2 linked regions of the Acuticoccus sp. I52.16.1 genome follow. The protein of the gene in region 1 binds, or shares a complex with, the protein of each later gene. Links are inferred from orthologs where the notes say so. Each region holds a gene or a part of one and is shown on either strand. Other genes may lie near its edges.

What was found. Proteins that work in one complex are often made in the same cells at the same time.
Region 2: the proteins of MRB58_RS06995 (region 1) and MRB58_RS04565 are in contact, whole or in part, in a crystal structure (PDB 5DUD), measured with the Escherichia coli proteins. The link is inferred for Acuticoccus sp. I52.16.1 from one-to-one orthologs.

The regions. Positions count from the first base shown.
Region 1 is NZ_CP094828.1:1,537,160-1,545,351, forward strand. Bases 2,446-5,425 are described here. They hold MRB58_RS06995 (allophanate hydrolase subunit 1), read right to left. Parts: upstream 4,300-5,425; coding sequence 3,592-4,299; downstream 2,446-3,591. Other genes in these bases: MRB58_RS06985 (glycosyltransferase family 2 protein), read left to right, coding at 2,446-2,504; MRB58_RS06990 (biotin-dependent carboxyltransferase family protein), read right to left, coding at 2,615-3,595; MRB58_RS07000 (LamB/YcsF family protein), read right to left, coding at 4,307-5,065; MRB58_RS07005 (aspartate aminotransferase family protein), read right to left, coding at 5,163-5,425. Also shown: pyk (pyruvate kinase), read left to right, coding at 1-223; more of MRB58_RS06985, read left to right, coding at 303-2,445; more of MRB58_RS07005, read right to left, coding at 5,426-6,500; MRB58_RS07010 (PAS domain-containing sensor histidine kinase), read left to right, coding at 6,823-8,192.
Region 2 is NZ_CP094828.1:1,016,723-1,023,372, forward strand. Bases 418-3,393 are described here. They hold MRB58_RS04565 (biotin-dependent carboxyltransferase family protein), read left to right. Parts: upstream 418-1,404; coding sequence 1,405-2,382; downstream 2,383-3,393. Other genes in these bases: MRB58_RS04555 (acetyl-CoA carboxylase biotin carboxylase subunit), read left to right, coding at 418-523; MRB58_RS04560 (carboxyltransferase domain-containing protein), read left to right, coding at 540-1,415; MRB58_RS04570 (CoA ester lyase), read left to right, coding at 2,551-3,393. Outside these bases: more of MRB58_RS04555, read left to right, coding at 1-417; more of MRB58_RS04570, read left to right, coding at 3,394-3,408; MRB58_RS04575 (glutathione S-transferase family protein), read right to left, coding at 3,818-4,444; MRB58_RS04580 (VOC family protein), read right to left, coding at 4,506-4,985; ndk (nucleoside-diphosphate kinase), read right to left, coding at 4,993-5,415; MRB58_RS04590 (DinB family protein), read left to right, coding at 5,536-6,039; MRB58_RS04595 (glycosyl hydrolase family 8), read left to right, coding at 6,118-6,650. UniProt on the Escherichia coli protein: Catalyzes the cleavage of 5-oxoproline to form L-glutamate coupled to the hydrolysis of ATP to ADP and inorganic phosphate.

The DNA.
Region 1 (8,192 bases):
GACGGCGCGGCGGCTCGGGATCGTCTGGGGCGTGACCAGCATCGCCACCACCCCCAGCGAAGACCTCGAGGACTTCATCGCCGACGCGGGGGCACGCATCGTCGAGGCCGGCCAGGGCCGCACCGGCGACCGGTTGCTCGCGGTGGCCGGAGTGCCGCTGGATACCCCCGGCGTCACCAATGCGTTGCAACTGGCCTTTATCCGCTCTCGCGACGAGCGATGACAACCGGACCGAGCAACGAGTTGCCAACACAATCTTAGCGTGATTATCTGGCGCGACCCACAACGAGGGATCGCACCCGGTGTTTCGCTCGCGGCTCTTCCCGGTTCGGGCCTTCCTCGTTCGGCTCGCCCCCGCCCGGCTGTTTCTTGTCCGGCTGTTTCTCGCCCGGCGACCGGGCGCCCGGCCCGCACGCCCCCCGGCCGCCTCTGACGCGCCGAGGCTCCGCCGCCGGTCCGTCTTCGCGGCACCGTCGCAGCGCGCCGGCCCGGCCGCCCCATCCCCGGTCGCACCCTTCCCCGCCGCCCCCGCCGCACGCTTCCCCCCCGCGCCGGAGCCGGAGCCCTTCTCCGCGACCTTCGCCCACGTCGCCCCACGCCGGCCGCGGCTGACCGCGCGGGACGCCTGCTTCGCGCTCGGCGCCGCCAACCGCGGCCCCAGCGCGGCACGCCGTCGCGGCCCCCTGCCCGATGTCGCCCGATCCATCGCGCTGGCAGAGCCGCAGGATTGCCTCGATGCCGCGTTCGCGTCCGAGCGTTGGCGGCCCTCGGCGGTCAACCGCGCCGCGCGGCGCCCGTGCGCCAACCCGCCCCCCTTCCGCGACGTGGACTATTTCGCCGCGCTCGCCCGCTGGCTCGGCTGCGCGTTCGACCGTGGGCCCGGCCTCGCCGCCCTCGCCCGGCACCAGCGGCTCGACGTCACGACCTCCGACGACGGCGTCGTCCTGCGCGGCGATCGTGACGGCAAGCCCTACATCGCCATCGTCCCGGCGCTCGGCTGGCTGCCGCACCTCGGCGCCCTCGTCGCCGAGACGCCGGCCTATGCGGACGAGATTACCATCGTCCCGCCACAAGCCGTGGTCGAGGCGCTGGGCGACCGTGGCCCGGTCGTCGCGCACGGACGGCTCGATCCCCTGCATGGCGTGCCCGACCGCGACCTGGCCGACCGCGTGCTGACGCCCGGTCAGGCCGTCACCCTCGCCAGCTTCGGAGCGGTGCTCCTGTTCGCGCTGTTGGTGCACCCGATCGCCAGCCTGATGGTGCTGATCGCGGCCATGACGACGGTGCTGATCGGCTACGCGGCGAGCCGTGCGATGGCGCTCGCGGGGCATGCCAGCGGCGCTCCGCCGCGCCGCCGCCTCAAGTCGCGGGAGCTTCCCGAATATTCGATCCTCGTCCCGCTCTACAAGGAGGACGAGGGGTTGAAGCACCTCGTCGCCGCGCTCACCCGGCTCGACTATCCGCCCGACAAGCTGGACATCCAGTTCCTGGTCGAGGTCGACGACACGGTCACCCAGCGCGCGGTGCTGCGCGAGGCGCACGACCTGCGCTGCCGCATGACGATCGTGCCGGCGGGCCTGCCACGGACCAAGCCGCGGGCGCTCAATATCGGGCTGCGCCAGGCGCGCGGCAGCCTCGTCACGATCTTCGACGCGGAGGACCGGCCCGACCCCAAGCAGCTGCGCATCGCGGCCGAGACCTTCGCCGCCGCCCCGCCCCGGCTCGCCGCCGTGCAGGCGCACCTCACGATCGACCACATGAGCGACAATTGGCTGACGAAGATGTTCGCGATCGAGTATGCGTGCCTCTTCGACCATATCCTGCCGATGGTGGCCGCCGAGGGCCGGCTGCTGCTGCTCGGCGGCACCTCCAACCACTTCCGCACCGACGCGCTGGTCGAGGCGGGCGGGTGGGACCCCTACAACGTCACCGAGGATGCCGACCTCGCCGTGCGACTGTGCCGCAGCGGCTACCGCATCGCGATGATCGACTCCCACACCTGGGAGGAGGCACCCGTCTCGATCGAGGCGTGGCTGAAGCAGCGCTCCCGCTGGTTCAAGGGCTTCATTCAGACCTGGCTCGTCCACAACCGCCAGCCGCTGGCTTTCCTGCGCGAGGCCGGCCCGGCCGACACGCTGGTCTTCCACGTCTTCATCCTCGGCGCGCTGACGGCAGCGCTCGCCCATTGCGCCTTCCTGGTGCAACTCGCCCTGGTGCTGCTGGGCGAGCCGGTGCTCTTCGGCCAGTCCATCTGGCTGGGCGGCCTGCAGACGCTCGCCGTCGCCGTCGGCTACGGCACCAGCTTCATCCTGGGCGTGCGCAGCATCCAACGCCGCCGCAGCGGGGCGATCAGCCCATGGGCCGTCGCATGGTTCCCGGTCTACTGGGTCCTGATGGGCGTCGCGGTGCTGATCGCAGTGCACGACATCGTGCGCAAGCCCCACCACTGGCGCAAGACCACACACGGCGTCGCCGCCCGGCCGCGCCGCATCACCGCCCATTGATCCCCTTGCGCGCCCCCCGCGTCCGCGCGCCCCCTCACCTCGCCGCACGGGCGCGCCGTCCGCCCCCGTCCCTCGGTGATCTCGGGTGCCTGCGCGACGCCGGCGCGACCTCAGGGTGCCGCGTCCTGCCCCCACACCCCGCCGACGAGGTTCACCCGCGCCAGCAGCTCGGCGTCGAACTCGCGGCGGATGCGCGGCACCGGCGTGGCGATCGCATCGAGCAGGGCGCGGCGGCGCGCGGCCGCCTCGCCCACGTCGACCCAGCGGAAGCGAACCTCATCGCGGGGCCGGCGCTGGGCCAGCCGCGGCCGGTCGGCTGCCGCGATGACGCAGATCTTGGGGTACCCCCCCGTCGGCGCACGGTCGGCGAGCTGCACGATCGGCTGTCCGTTGCCCGGCACCTGCATCGCCCCCTCGACGATCCCGTCCGAGACGATGTCGTGGCTGACCGCCTCGACCTTGGGACCGACCAGCGTGTAGCCCATCCGGTCGATCGCGTCGGAGAGGTGGAAGGGCTCGGCCGCGAAGGTCGCGCGGATCGCCTCGGAAAACATGTGCTGCTGCGGCCCCGGCAGCACCGCGACGGGGCCGGCGTCGTCGTACGGGTCGTCGAACAGCTCCGGCGCGGCAGGGTCGACGGCGGCGCAGGCGAAGCCGGACGCGAGATCGCGCTTGCCGAAGCCGGTGCGGGCATTGGTGGCGAACGAGCCCAGGACCGGCGCGCCGTAGTCGATCCCCTCGACCGTCACGTAGGCCCACATGCCGTGGCGGCCGGGGGTGAGCGACAGCGTCTCGCCCGCCTCCAGGGTGATGCGGGCCGGCGGCGTCAGCGTCGTCTCGCCGATCCGCACGACGAAGCCCGGCCCCGTCACCGCGACGCGCACCGTCCCCCCCTCGGCCACGAACCGCGCCCCGCCGAGGCCGACCTCGAAGGCCGCCGGCGCGTCCACCAGGCGCCGCGCCAGCCGGTAGCGCACCCAGTCCATCGGCCCCGATTCGGAGACGCCGTAACGCATCGCGCCGCGCCGCCCGGCGTCCTGCACGGTGATGAAGGGGTTGGGGTCGACGACCCGGATCCGCGCGCCGCTCACGCGTCCGCCCTTTTCAGGCCGCCGCCGTCGCGCGTCAGCCGCTCCAGCTCGGCGGCGCAGACGGGCTCGAACGTCAGCCGGTCGCCCACGGCGAAGGGGACCATCGGATCGGCGTCCTTGTCGAACAGGGTGAGCGCGGTACGGCCGACGACGTACCACCCCGTCGGCATCGACACCGAGGCGAGCACCGCCATCCCGGCGGCGATGATGATGCTGCCGGCCGGGATCGGCGGTCGCGGCTTCTGCCGGCGCGGCAGCGTCAGCGTCTGGTCGATGCCGGAGAGGTAGGCATAGCCGGGCGCGAAGCCGTACATGCCCACTTGGTAGCGGCTCGCCGCCAGCCGCTCGCGCACGGTGTCGGGCGGCATGTCGAGCCCGCGCGCCGCCTCGTCGAGGTCTTCGGCGCAGGTGGCCTCGAAGCAGGCCGGGACGATCCATTCCGCGCTCGTGGTGCCGGCTCCGGCGCCCTCCTCGGGCAGCGCCTCCAGGATGGCGTCCCGCGTGGTGACGTCCGGATCGAACAGGACGAGCAGCGAGCGGAAGGTCGGCACCGCCTCGACGAAGCCCTCCGGCGCCGCGGCCTCCAGCGCCGCGAAGAGCGCCGCGACGCGCCGCCCGACGGCCTGGTCGATCGCCTCGCCATATTCGATCACGAACGCCGCCTCGCCGCTGGGGCGGATCGTGGCACCCTCTAGCCAGGACATCAGCGCGTCATGCGAAGGCGGCGACGCGGATGCCGGCCGCTTCCAGCGCCCCGCGCACCGCCGCGGCGACACCCACCGCGTGCGGGTTGTCGCCATGGACGCAGATCGAGTGCACCGGGGTGGCGACCTTGGTGCCGTCGTGGGCGATGATGGCCCGCGCCCGCATCATCTCCACCGTGCGCGCGGCGGCGACATCGGCCTCGTGAATGATGGAGCCCGGCTTGGCGCGGGACATCAGCTGCCCGTCCGCCTCGTAGGCGCGGTCGGCGAAGATCTCGGACGCCACGGTGAGGCCGGCCTCCAGCCCGGCGCGCTCCAGCTCCGTCGCGGCGACGGCCAGCAGCGTGAGCGACGGGTCGACCGCCTTGACCGCGGCGACGATCGCCTCGGCCGCCGCGCGGTCGGCGCAGGCGAAGTTGGAGAGCGCGCCGTGTGCCTTCACATGCCGCACCGGAACGCCGACGAGCGCCGCCATCGCCGCGAACGCCCCGACCTGGTAGGCGACCATCCGCGTCAGCGCCGCGGGCGCCATCGGAAGGACGCGGCGGCCGAAGCCGGGCTTGTCGTCGAAGCCGGGGTGGGCGCCGACGGCGACGCCGTTCGCCTTGGCGATCTCCAGGGTGGCGGCCATCGTGTCCGGGTCGCCGGCGTGGAAACCGCAGGCGATGTTCGCCGTGGTCACGATCTCGAGGATCGCCGCGTCGTCCCCCATCGTCCAGGGGCCATAGCTCTCGCCGCAATCGGCGTTCAGGTCGATCGTCGTCATGCCGTCCTCCGTCCACGCACAATGAAGCAGGATCGGCGCCATGCGGGAAGACGCCGCGCGGTTCGGACTGGCATGCGCCCACCGCCGCGTGGACGGCTCAAGCCGCCGCGGGGAGCACGTCGTCGATGGCGGCGGTGATCCGGGCGGCGATCTCGTCGACGTCGCCGGCGGTGACGATGTAGGGCGGGGCGAGCATGACGTGGTCGCCCCTCACGCCGTCGATCACGCCGCCCATCGGGTAGCACATGATGTCCCGCGCGAAGGCGGCGGCCTTGATGCGGGCGTGGGTCTTCGCCTCGGCCGGAAGCGGCGCCTTGGTGTCCCGGTCGGCCACCAGCTCGATGCCGAGGAAGAGGCCGCGGCCGCGGATGTCGCCCACATTGGGGTGCTGGCCCAGCCTCGCCTCCAGCTGCGAGCGCAGCCGCTCGCCCATCGCGCGCACGTTGGCGATCAGGTCCCGCTCCTCGAACGCGGTGAGGACGGCGATGCCGGCGGCGCAGGCCACCGGGTGGCCCATGTAGGTGTGGCCGTGCTGGAAGGCGCCGGAACCCGACGCGATGGTGCGGTGGATCTCCTCGTTCACCAGCATCGCGCCGATCGGCTGGTAGCCGGCGCCGAGGCCCTTGGCGACGAGGACGATGTCGGGCCGGACCGCGTCCGCCTCGCAGGCGAAGAGGTGCCCGGTGCGGCCCATCCCGCACATCACCTCGTCGAGGATCAGGAGCACGCCGTAGGTGTCGCAAATCTGGCGGATGCGGGCGAAGTAGCCGGCGACGGCGGGGACCGCGCCCATGGTCGCGCCGACCACAGGCTCGGCAATGAAGGCGGCGACCGTCTCCGGGCCGAGGCGCAGGATCTCGGCCTCGAGCTCGTCGGCGGCGCGCAGGCCGTAGGCCTCCGCGCTTTCGCCGGGTTCGCCGAACCGCCAGTAGTGGCAGGGCGCGATGTGGCTGGTCGCGTCGGTCAAGAGCGGGGCGAACTGGCGCCGGCGCCAGGCGTTGCCGCCCGCCGCGAGCGCGCCCAACGTGTTGCCATGGTAGCTCTGCCGGCGGGCGACGATGCGGAAGCGGTCCTCGCCCTTCTCCAGGAAATATTGCCGGGCGAGCTTGAGCGAGGCCTCCGCCGCCTCCGACCCGCCGGACACGAAGTAGACCCGGCCGATCCCCTCCGGTGCGCGCTCCACCAGCATCGCGGCGAGCCGCTCGGCCGGCTCGGAGGTGAAGAAGCCGGTGTGGGCATAGGGCAACGCGTCGACCTGGGTCTTGATGGCGTCGGCCACGGTGCGGTCGGAGTGGCCGAGACAGGAGACCGCGGCGCCGCCGCACGCATCGATGATACGCCGGCCGTCGGCGGTGAGGATGGTGATGCCCTCGCCCGATACCGCGACGGGAAGGTCGGCGGCCGAAGCCCGCTGGAAGACGTGGGGAGACGGCATGGGAGGCTCCTGCGGGCGCGCGCGAACGGGCCGAATGTAGGCCCTCGCGCCCCTGGTTGCACGTCTCCGCTCGGCAGAATCGCCTCGGCGGATCGCGTGGCCCGCCGCCGCCCCGGCCGCACGCCGGCCCCGCCTGATCCCGCCGCTCGCCCTCGCGGTGCGCGCCGGGAGCGGCGCCGGGCGGCCGGGCCGGGGCGAGGGTTGTGGGCGCGCCAGCCTGTCACCCCCCGTTTGCATTTCACTCCACTCCATATGGCGGTACCCTCGGATCCGATTCGCGACACGGAGGTGGGATGAGCGACGCGCCGCGCGAGGGGCTGACATGCTGACGGCCTGGGCCGTGACGGCGGCGGCGAGCGCGCTGGCCGGCCTCGTCGTGGCGCGGGCCCGTCATGCCACACGAGCGGCCGCGGGCACCGCCCACGACCGCTCCATCGACGACGCCCGCATCGCCCTCGCCGAGCTGGCACTCGCCCGCGGTGCGCTGGGCGCCGCCCGCCTGATGCCGTCCGGCGACGTGATCGCCTGCGGCGAGGTTCCCGCCGCCGTCGTCGCCGCGCTGGAGGCACCGCGGGCCGAGGGTCCGCTCGCCGCCGCCGCACGGCAGACGGGCCGCACCGGCCAGCCCTTCCGGCTCGACATCGCGGCGGAGGCCGGCCCGCCGCGTCTCGTCACCGGCTCGCTGGAAGGCGGGCACCCCACGCTCTTCGTCGAGCCGGCGCCGGAGGTCTGCGCCAGCGCCCCGAACGACGCCGCCGGCCGCCTCGGCGCCCTCATCACCGCCGCGCCCTACCCCGCGTGGGTCGAGGGCGAGGGCGGCGCGACGGTATGGTCCAATCCCTCCTATTCGCGTGCCATCGGCGGCGCGGCGCACGGCGGCGACTCGCTGCTCGACGCCAACGCCCGCACCCAGCTCGGCGCCGGCGAGGCGGGAGGGCCGGTGCACCAGCGCGTGCAGACCGTCGTCGCCGGCGAGCGCCGCCACCTCGACGTCAGCGCCGAGATGCAAGGGGGCACCCTCGCCGCCCTCGCCGTCGACGTCACCGACACCGTCCACGCGATGAGCGTGCAGGCCCGCGCGCTGGAGAGCCACGCGGCGACGTTCGACCTGCTCGCCACCGCCGTCGCCATCTACGGCCCGGACCGGCGCCTCGTGTTCCACAACGCGGCATTCCAGCGCCTGTTCGAGCTTCCCGGCACCTTCCTCGAACACGCCCCGTTCGAGGACCAGGTGCTCGACCGACTGCGCGCCGAGCGGCGCCTGCCCGAAACCGCCGACTTCAAGGCCTGGAAGCGCGACCAGCTGAAGGGTTACGAGACGCGCGAGAGCTTCGAGCGCTGGTGGCACCTGCCGGACGGGCAGACGCTGCGCGTGGTCGCCAATCCGGGAGCCGACGGGGGCGTCACCTACGTCTACGAAAACGTCACCCAGCAGCTGGCACTGGAGCGGCAGTACAATGCCCTGTCGCGCGTCCAGGCCGAAACGATCGACAATCTCGGCGAGGGGATCGCGAGCTTCGGTCCGGACGGCCTGCTGCGCCTCGCCAATCCCGCCTTCTGGACGCTGACGGACGTCCCTCCGGTCGACATCGGCGAGCACGTCAACACCATCGCGGCCAAGGCGCCCGACGCGGAGGCCGGCATCTGGGCCGCGCTGACCGAGCGCGTCACCGGCCTGACCGACCACCGCAC
Region 2 (6,650 bases), 520 kb from region 1 along the record:
CGAGGAACGGCGCTTCTCGTTCCTCGAAATGAACACCCGCATCCAGGTCGAGCACCCCGTCACCGAGGCGATCACCGGCATCGACCTCGTGGCCGAGATGATCCGCATCGCCTTCGGCGCGCCCCTGCGCCTCGCACAGGAGGACATCGCGATCACCGGCCACGCCATCGAGGTGCGCATCAACGCCGAGGACCCGGCCAAGGACTTCATGCCCTTCCCCGGCGTGTGCGGCGCGATCCACGTGCCGGCGGACGTGCGCTTCGACACGCTCCTCTACGAGGGCTACCAGATCCCTCCCTTCTACGATTCGCTGCTCGGCAAGCTCGTCGTCCACGGCGCGTCCCGCATGGAGGCGATCACCCTCCTGCGCGAGGCGCTCGCCCGCACCGGCTTCGAGGGCCTCGTCACCACGCTGGCCCTGCACGAGGCGCTCGCCGCCGAGGGCGACGTCATCGGCAACCGCATCCACACCAACTGGCTCGAGGAATGGCTCGCCACGAAGCCCTTCGAGGCGACATCATGACGGGAGGCGCCGCCACATGAAGACCCGCTACTCCTACGGAGGCGACGAGCACATCTTCGTCGAGGTGGACGACGAGATGAGCCTCGACGCCTTCTTCAAGGCGCTCTCCATCACCGGCGCGGTCGCCGAGAAGAAGATCCCCGGCGTCACCGAGATCTGCCCCGCCAACGCCTCCTTCCAGGTGAAGTTCGACCCCGACGTCATCGCCCCCGAGACGATGATGGAGACGCTGAAGTCGCTTGAGGCGGAAGCCGCCGAGACCCCCAACCGGATGACGACGCGCATCATCGAGGTGCCGGTCTACTACCAGGACCCTTGGACGCACGAGACCCTGATGCGCTTCCGGGAGCGCCACCAGGACCCGGCGGGCAGCGATCTCGACTACGCCGCCCGCGTCAACGGGTTCGCCAGCGTGGCGGCGTTCATCGAGGCGCACCACGCCAACCCGTGGTTCGTCTCCATGGTGGGGTTCGTGTCGGGGCTGCCGTTCCTCTACCAGCTCGTCGAGCGCGAGCGGCAGCTCCAGGTGCCCAAATATCTGCGCCCGCGGACCGACACGCCCAAGCTCACCGTCGGCTACGGCGGGTGCTTCGCCTGCATCTACTCGGTGCGCGGGGCAGGCGGATATCAGATGTTCGGCATCACCCCGATGCCGATCTACGACCCGACGCAGACCGTCTCCTACATGAAGGACTTCATGGTCTTCTTCCGGCCGGGCGACATCGTGAAGTGGGACCCGATCGACCGGGCCGAGCACGACCGCATCGAGGCGGCGGTGCGGGACGGGACGTGGACGCCGAAGATCGCCGAGGTGGAGTTCGACCTCGCCGCCTTCAACGCCGACGTCGACGGCACCAACAAGCGACTGATGGAGGCGCTCCATGCCGGCTGAGATCGAGGTCATCAAGCCCGGCATCCTGACGACGATCCAGGACCTCGGGCGCCCCGGCTACTTCCACCTCGGCATCCCGATGGGCGGGGCGATGGACCGCCTCGCCTTCGAGGCCGCCAACCGCCTCGTCGGCAACCCGGAGGACGCGGCGGGCCTCGAGGCGGTCTTCATCGGCCCCGAGATCGCCTTCCGCTCGGACGCCACCGTGGCCGTGACCGGCGCGACGATGCCGATCAGGATCGACGGCGAGGAGAAACCCGGCTGGACGGCGCTCGCGGTGAAGGCGGGGCAGACCCTCTCGTTCGGCTACCTCCAGGACGGCGCGCGCATCTACATCGCGATCTCCGGCGGCATCGCCACCGAGCCGATGCTGGGCTCGCGCTCGACCTACGCGATCGGCGCCCTGGGCGGGGTCGGCGGGCGCGCGGTGGCGGCGGGCGACGTGATCCCGCTCGGCGAGGCGGCGGGCGCCGCGGAGGGTCGGTCCGTGCCCGAGGCGCTCAGGCGCAAGCCGGGCAGCCCGGCGGAGATCCGCGTGCTCCCCGGCCTCTACTGGCACCGCATCACGCCGGCCTCGCAGGCGAACTTCTTCGCCGACACCTGGATGGTCGCGGCCGAGGCCGACCGCATGGGCTACCGCTTCAAGGGCGGCCGGCCGCTGGAGTTCGTGCCGCGCGAGCCGCCGTTCGGCGCCGGCTCGGACCCGTCCAACATCGTCGACGGGTGCTATCCCTACGGCTCGATCCAGGTGCCGGGCGGGACCGAGCCGATCTGCCTCCACCGCGACGCGGTCTCGGGCGGCGGCTACTTCATGATCGGCACGGTGATCTCGGCCGACATGGACCTCATCGGCCAGCTCCAGCCCAACGTGAAGGTGACGTTCATCGAGGTGGACATGCCGGCCGCGCTCGCCGCCCGCAAGGCCCGCGCGGCGCTGGTGGAGGAGATGCGCGCCGCGCTCGCCTGACGCTCCGGCGGGCGCCCCGGCGCCCTCCCCCCGCGGTCGTCAGCGCGATAAACGGGTTTACCTCGTGCCGTTGCCGGGCCAACGTCCGGCGACGCCGGAGCCGACCGGCCCGCACGAGGGAGGACCGATGATGACCCGCCGCCGCACCGCCCGTGGGGCGTTCCATTGATGCGCTCGTTCCTGTTCGTGCCGGGCGATTCGGAGAAGAAGCTCGCCAAGGCCTACGATTCGGGCGCCGACGTCGTCATCCTCGACCTCGAGGACTCGGTCTCGGCCGACCGCAAGGCCGCCGCGCGGGGTCTCGTCGCGGAGGCGGCGACGGACGCGCCCGGCTACGTCGCCGTTCGCGTCAACGCGCTGGACACCGGCCTCGTCGACGACGACCTCGCCGCGGTGATGGGCGCGCGCCCGGCGATGATCGTGCTGCCGAAGAGCGAGACGGGGGCGGACGTGGCGCACCTGGGGGCCAAGCTCTCGGTGGCGGAGGCCGAGGAGGGGATCGCCGAGGGGGCGACGAAGGTGCTCGCGATCGCGACGGAGACGGCGCGGGCGATGTTCGGTCTCGGCACCTACGATGCGGCCGGCCCACGGCTCGCGGCGATGACGTGGGGGCTGGAGGACCTGTCGGCGGCGCTCGGCGTGTCGCGCACGCGCGACGAGGCGGGCCGCATCACCGCGGCGTTCGCGCATGCGCGCACGCTGTGCCTCGCCGGCGCCAAGGCGGCCGGCGTGTTGCCGATCGATTCCGTCTATACCGACTTCCGCGACCTGGACGGCCTCGCCGCAGAGGCGCGCGAGGCGGCGGCGGACGGCTTCCTGGGCAAGCTGGCGATCCACCCTGCGCAGGTGGCGGTCATCAACGAGGCGTTCACCCCGTCGCCCGAGGCGGTCGCGGCGGCCAAGCGCATCGTCGCCGCGTTCGACGCCGCGCCCGGAGCCGGCGTCGTCTCGCTGGACGGCAAGATGGTGGACCGCCCGCACCTCGTGAACGCGCAGCAGCTGCTGGCCCGCGCCGGCGAGGGCTGACCCTTCCCGCCGCTTCCTCCGCCGCCTCCTCCGTCTCCGCCTACCGCTCCCCCCTCGAAGGCCGACCCGAGACGCCGACCCCCGACGCCGACCTCTGACGCTGGGCCTCCCGCGCACGGCATCTCCCCATCGTCGCGCCACGGCAGGGCGGTCGCTGTCGCCTGTTCCTCGGAGCCGTCCGTCGCTGAAGCCCGATCAGCGCCGGGGCGGTGCGGGGTGCAAGGCCGAAGAGCGAAGCGTGCCTTGCGGCCTGCGCCGCCCCGGTGCCGGGCGTCTTCAGCGATGGGCGGCTCCGAGGGACAGGCGACCTCCCCTGTTCCTTGGTGAGTTCCCGAGCCCCTGCGGCGCGTGCGTCAGTGCCGCCCCCATCGCCCCTGCGGCGGCGCGCCTCCGCCGCAGGGTGTCGACGTCACCCCGGGTAGGTCTCGGCGAATGCCGGGATTTGCATCGCGCGTTCGGCGTGCGCCGTCAGCTTCGGGTATCGGCCTTCGACGAGGAAGGGGTTCGTCGCCTTGGCCTGATGGAAGGTGCAGACGAAGGCGATGTCCGACCCGTCGGGTGTCTCGCCGCCGAAAAACCCGGCCTCCGGGGCGAGCGCTTCCATGGCGGTGAAGCCGCCCTCGATCTGGGTGAGGACCCGCTCCTGCCAGTCCTTCCAGTGGAACGCCTCGGGCCGGCGGTTCTTCTCGTAGACCAGCGAGATGACCTTCTCGACCGACGAGTGGGCGAGGCCGATCCGCTGCATGCAGTCGCGCCGGGGAATGCCGGTCGCGGGGACGAGGCGCTCGTCGGGGAGCGAATCGTCCAGCCAGTCGCAGATCGGGATCGTTTCCAGAAGCTTGGTGCCGTCGTCCAGGACGAGGACGGGCACGCGCATTCCGGGGTGGAAGCTCTTGATCGTGTCGGCCTGGGCGGGGTCGGTCGCGGCGACGGGCAGCACCTCGATCTCGCGTCCCTGCAATGCGCACCAGATCGCGACGCGCCGCACGTAGGGCGAGAGCATGCGCCCCACCAGTTTCATCGAAGCCTCGGCCATCAACGTCCTCCCGTTTCTCTTTCGCCGCGCGCCGACGCGCCCGGTCGAGGATCGATCCGGGTCAGCCGTTCGGCGCGCTCTGCAGCGTGGCGATGTCTAGTTTAACCATTTGCAACATCGCCGCTACCACGCGCGCGGCTCTGGCCGGGTCGGGGTCGTTCAGCAAGTCGCGCAGGATGGTGGGGACGATCTGCCAGGAGAGGCCGTAGCGGTCGGTCAGCCAGCCGCATCGGGCGGGGGCGCCGCCACCGGCGAGGAGGGTGTCCCAGTAGCGGTCGATCTCGTCCTGGGTGTCGCACAGGACGGTCATCGAGAGGGCTTCGGTGAATGGCTTGTCGACCCCGCCGTTCATGGCGGTGACCGACTGTCCGAAGAGTTCGAACTCGACGGTCAGGACGGCGCCTTGCGGGCCGGGCCCGCCCGGCGGCCAGCGCGTGGTGCGCACCAGCGCCGAGTCGGGAAAGGTGGCCACGTAGAACTCTGCCGCCTTGAGCGCCTCGGAGGCGAACCACAGGGCGGGGACGAGTTGCTGCGTGGCCATCGCAGCCTCAGCCGACGATCTCGTTGCCGCCGAACCAGAAGGCGATCTCTTCGGCGGCGGTCTCCGGGGCGTCCGAGCCGTGGACGGAGTTCTCGCCGATGGAGGTGGCGAACTCCTTGCGGATGGTGCCCGGCGCGGCCTCGGCCGGGTTCGTGGCGCCCATCACTTCGCGGTTCTTGGCGATGGCGTTCTCGCCTTCCAGCACCTGCACGACCGTCGGGCCGGAGGACATGAACTCGGTCAGCTCGCCGTAGAACGGGCGCGCCTTGTGGACCTCGTAGAACTTCTCGGCCTGCTGCAGGGACATCCACACGCGCTTGGAGGCGACGACGCGCAGGCCCGCCTCCTCGAGCTTGGCGGTGATCGCGCCGGTCAGGTTGCGCTTGGTGGCGTCCGGCTTGATCATGGAAAAGGTGCGTTCGATGGCCATGGTATCCTCGAGTTGCCGCGGGCGGCGTGTGTCGGGTGGTGTCGCCGGCGACTGTCGCGCCGGGGTGTTGCGCTCGCTATAGGATGGCCCAGCCCACAACCGCAACAGGAGGCACCCCGCGTGAACGCATTCCCGATGCTGGCCCGCTACAACCGGTGGGCCAACGAGCGCGTCTACGACGCCGCCGCCGCCCTCCCCGATGCGGACTACCATGCCGATCTCGGCGCCGCGTTCGGCTCCATCGCGGCGACACTCAATCACCTCGTCGTCGGCGATCTGATCTGGCTGTCGCGCTTCGCCGGGACGCCGGCGCCGCAGCTGTCGCTGGATTCCACGGTGGCCGAGGACCTCCCCACGCTGCGGCAGATGCGCCAGACGCTCGACACCGAGATCGTCACATTCGCCGATCAGCTCACCGATGCGGCGATCGGCGCCACCTTCAGCTACACGCGCGCCACCTCGCCCGAGACGCTGACCGAGCCGATCGCCCCGGCGCTGGTGCATTTCTTCAACCACCAGACGCACCATCGCGGCCAGGTCCACGCGATGCTCACGCGCCTCACCGGCGAGGCCCCGGCGCTCGACCTCATCTACTTCTCGCGTCTGCACGGCGCGGCGGCTTGATCCGGCGGCGCACCTTTGCCCTCCCGCCACCCATCTGCCAATACTGACCCGGATCGGTCGAGGCCGGCGGAGGGCGTCATGAGGTGGATCGCAGAGGCGGCGGCCGGCTCGCGCGCGCTTGTCGCCACGCTGGCCGTGGCGCTGGCCGTGGCCGGTGCGGGCGCAGCGCAGGCGCAGCTCTACCAAGGCCCCATGGCCAGCGAGCTGAGCCCGCAATTCTACGCCTGGCTGCGCCAGCATTCCGACGCTTTCTTCGCTGCCTACATGACACCGGACGGCCGCGTCTTCGATCCCGAGAATGGCGGCATCACCCACTCCGAGAGCCAGGCCTACGGGATGGCCATCGCCTACGATGCCAACGACGCCGAGACCTTCGACCGGATCTGGACGTGGACGCGCGATACCCTTCGCAACGCCGACGGGCTGCACGCCTGGCGCTACGAGCCCGGCCGCGGCGTGGTCGACCGCAACAACGCCACCGACGCGGACCTGATCATCGCGGCGATGCTCAGCCTCGCCGCCAAGCGCTGGAACCGGGGCGACTACCTCCGCGCCGCGGTGCAGACCGCGAGCACACTCGGCGATGCGGTGCTGCTGCGCCACGAGGGGGT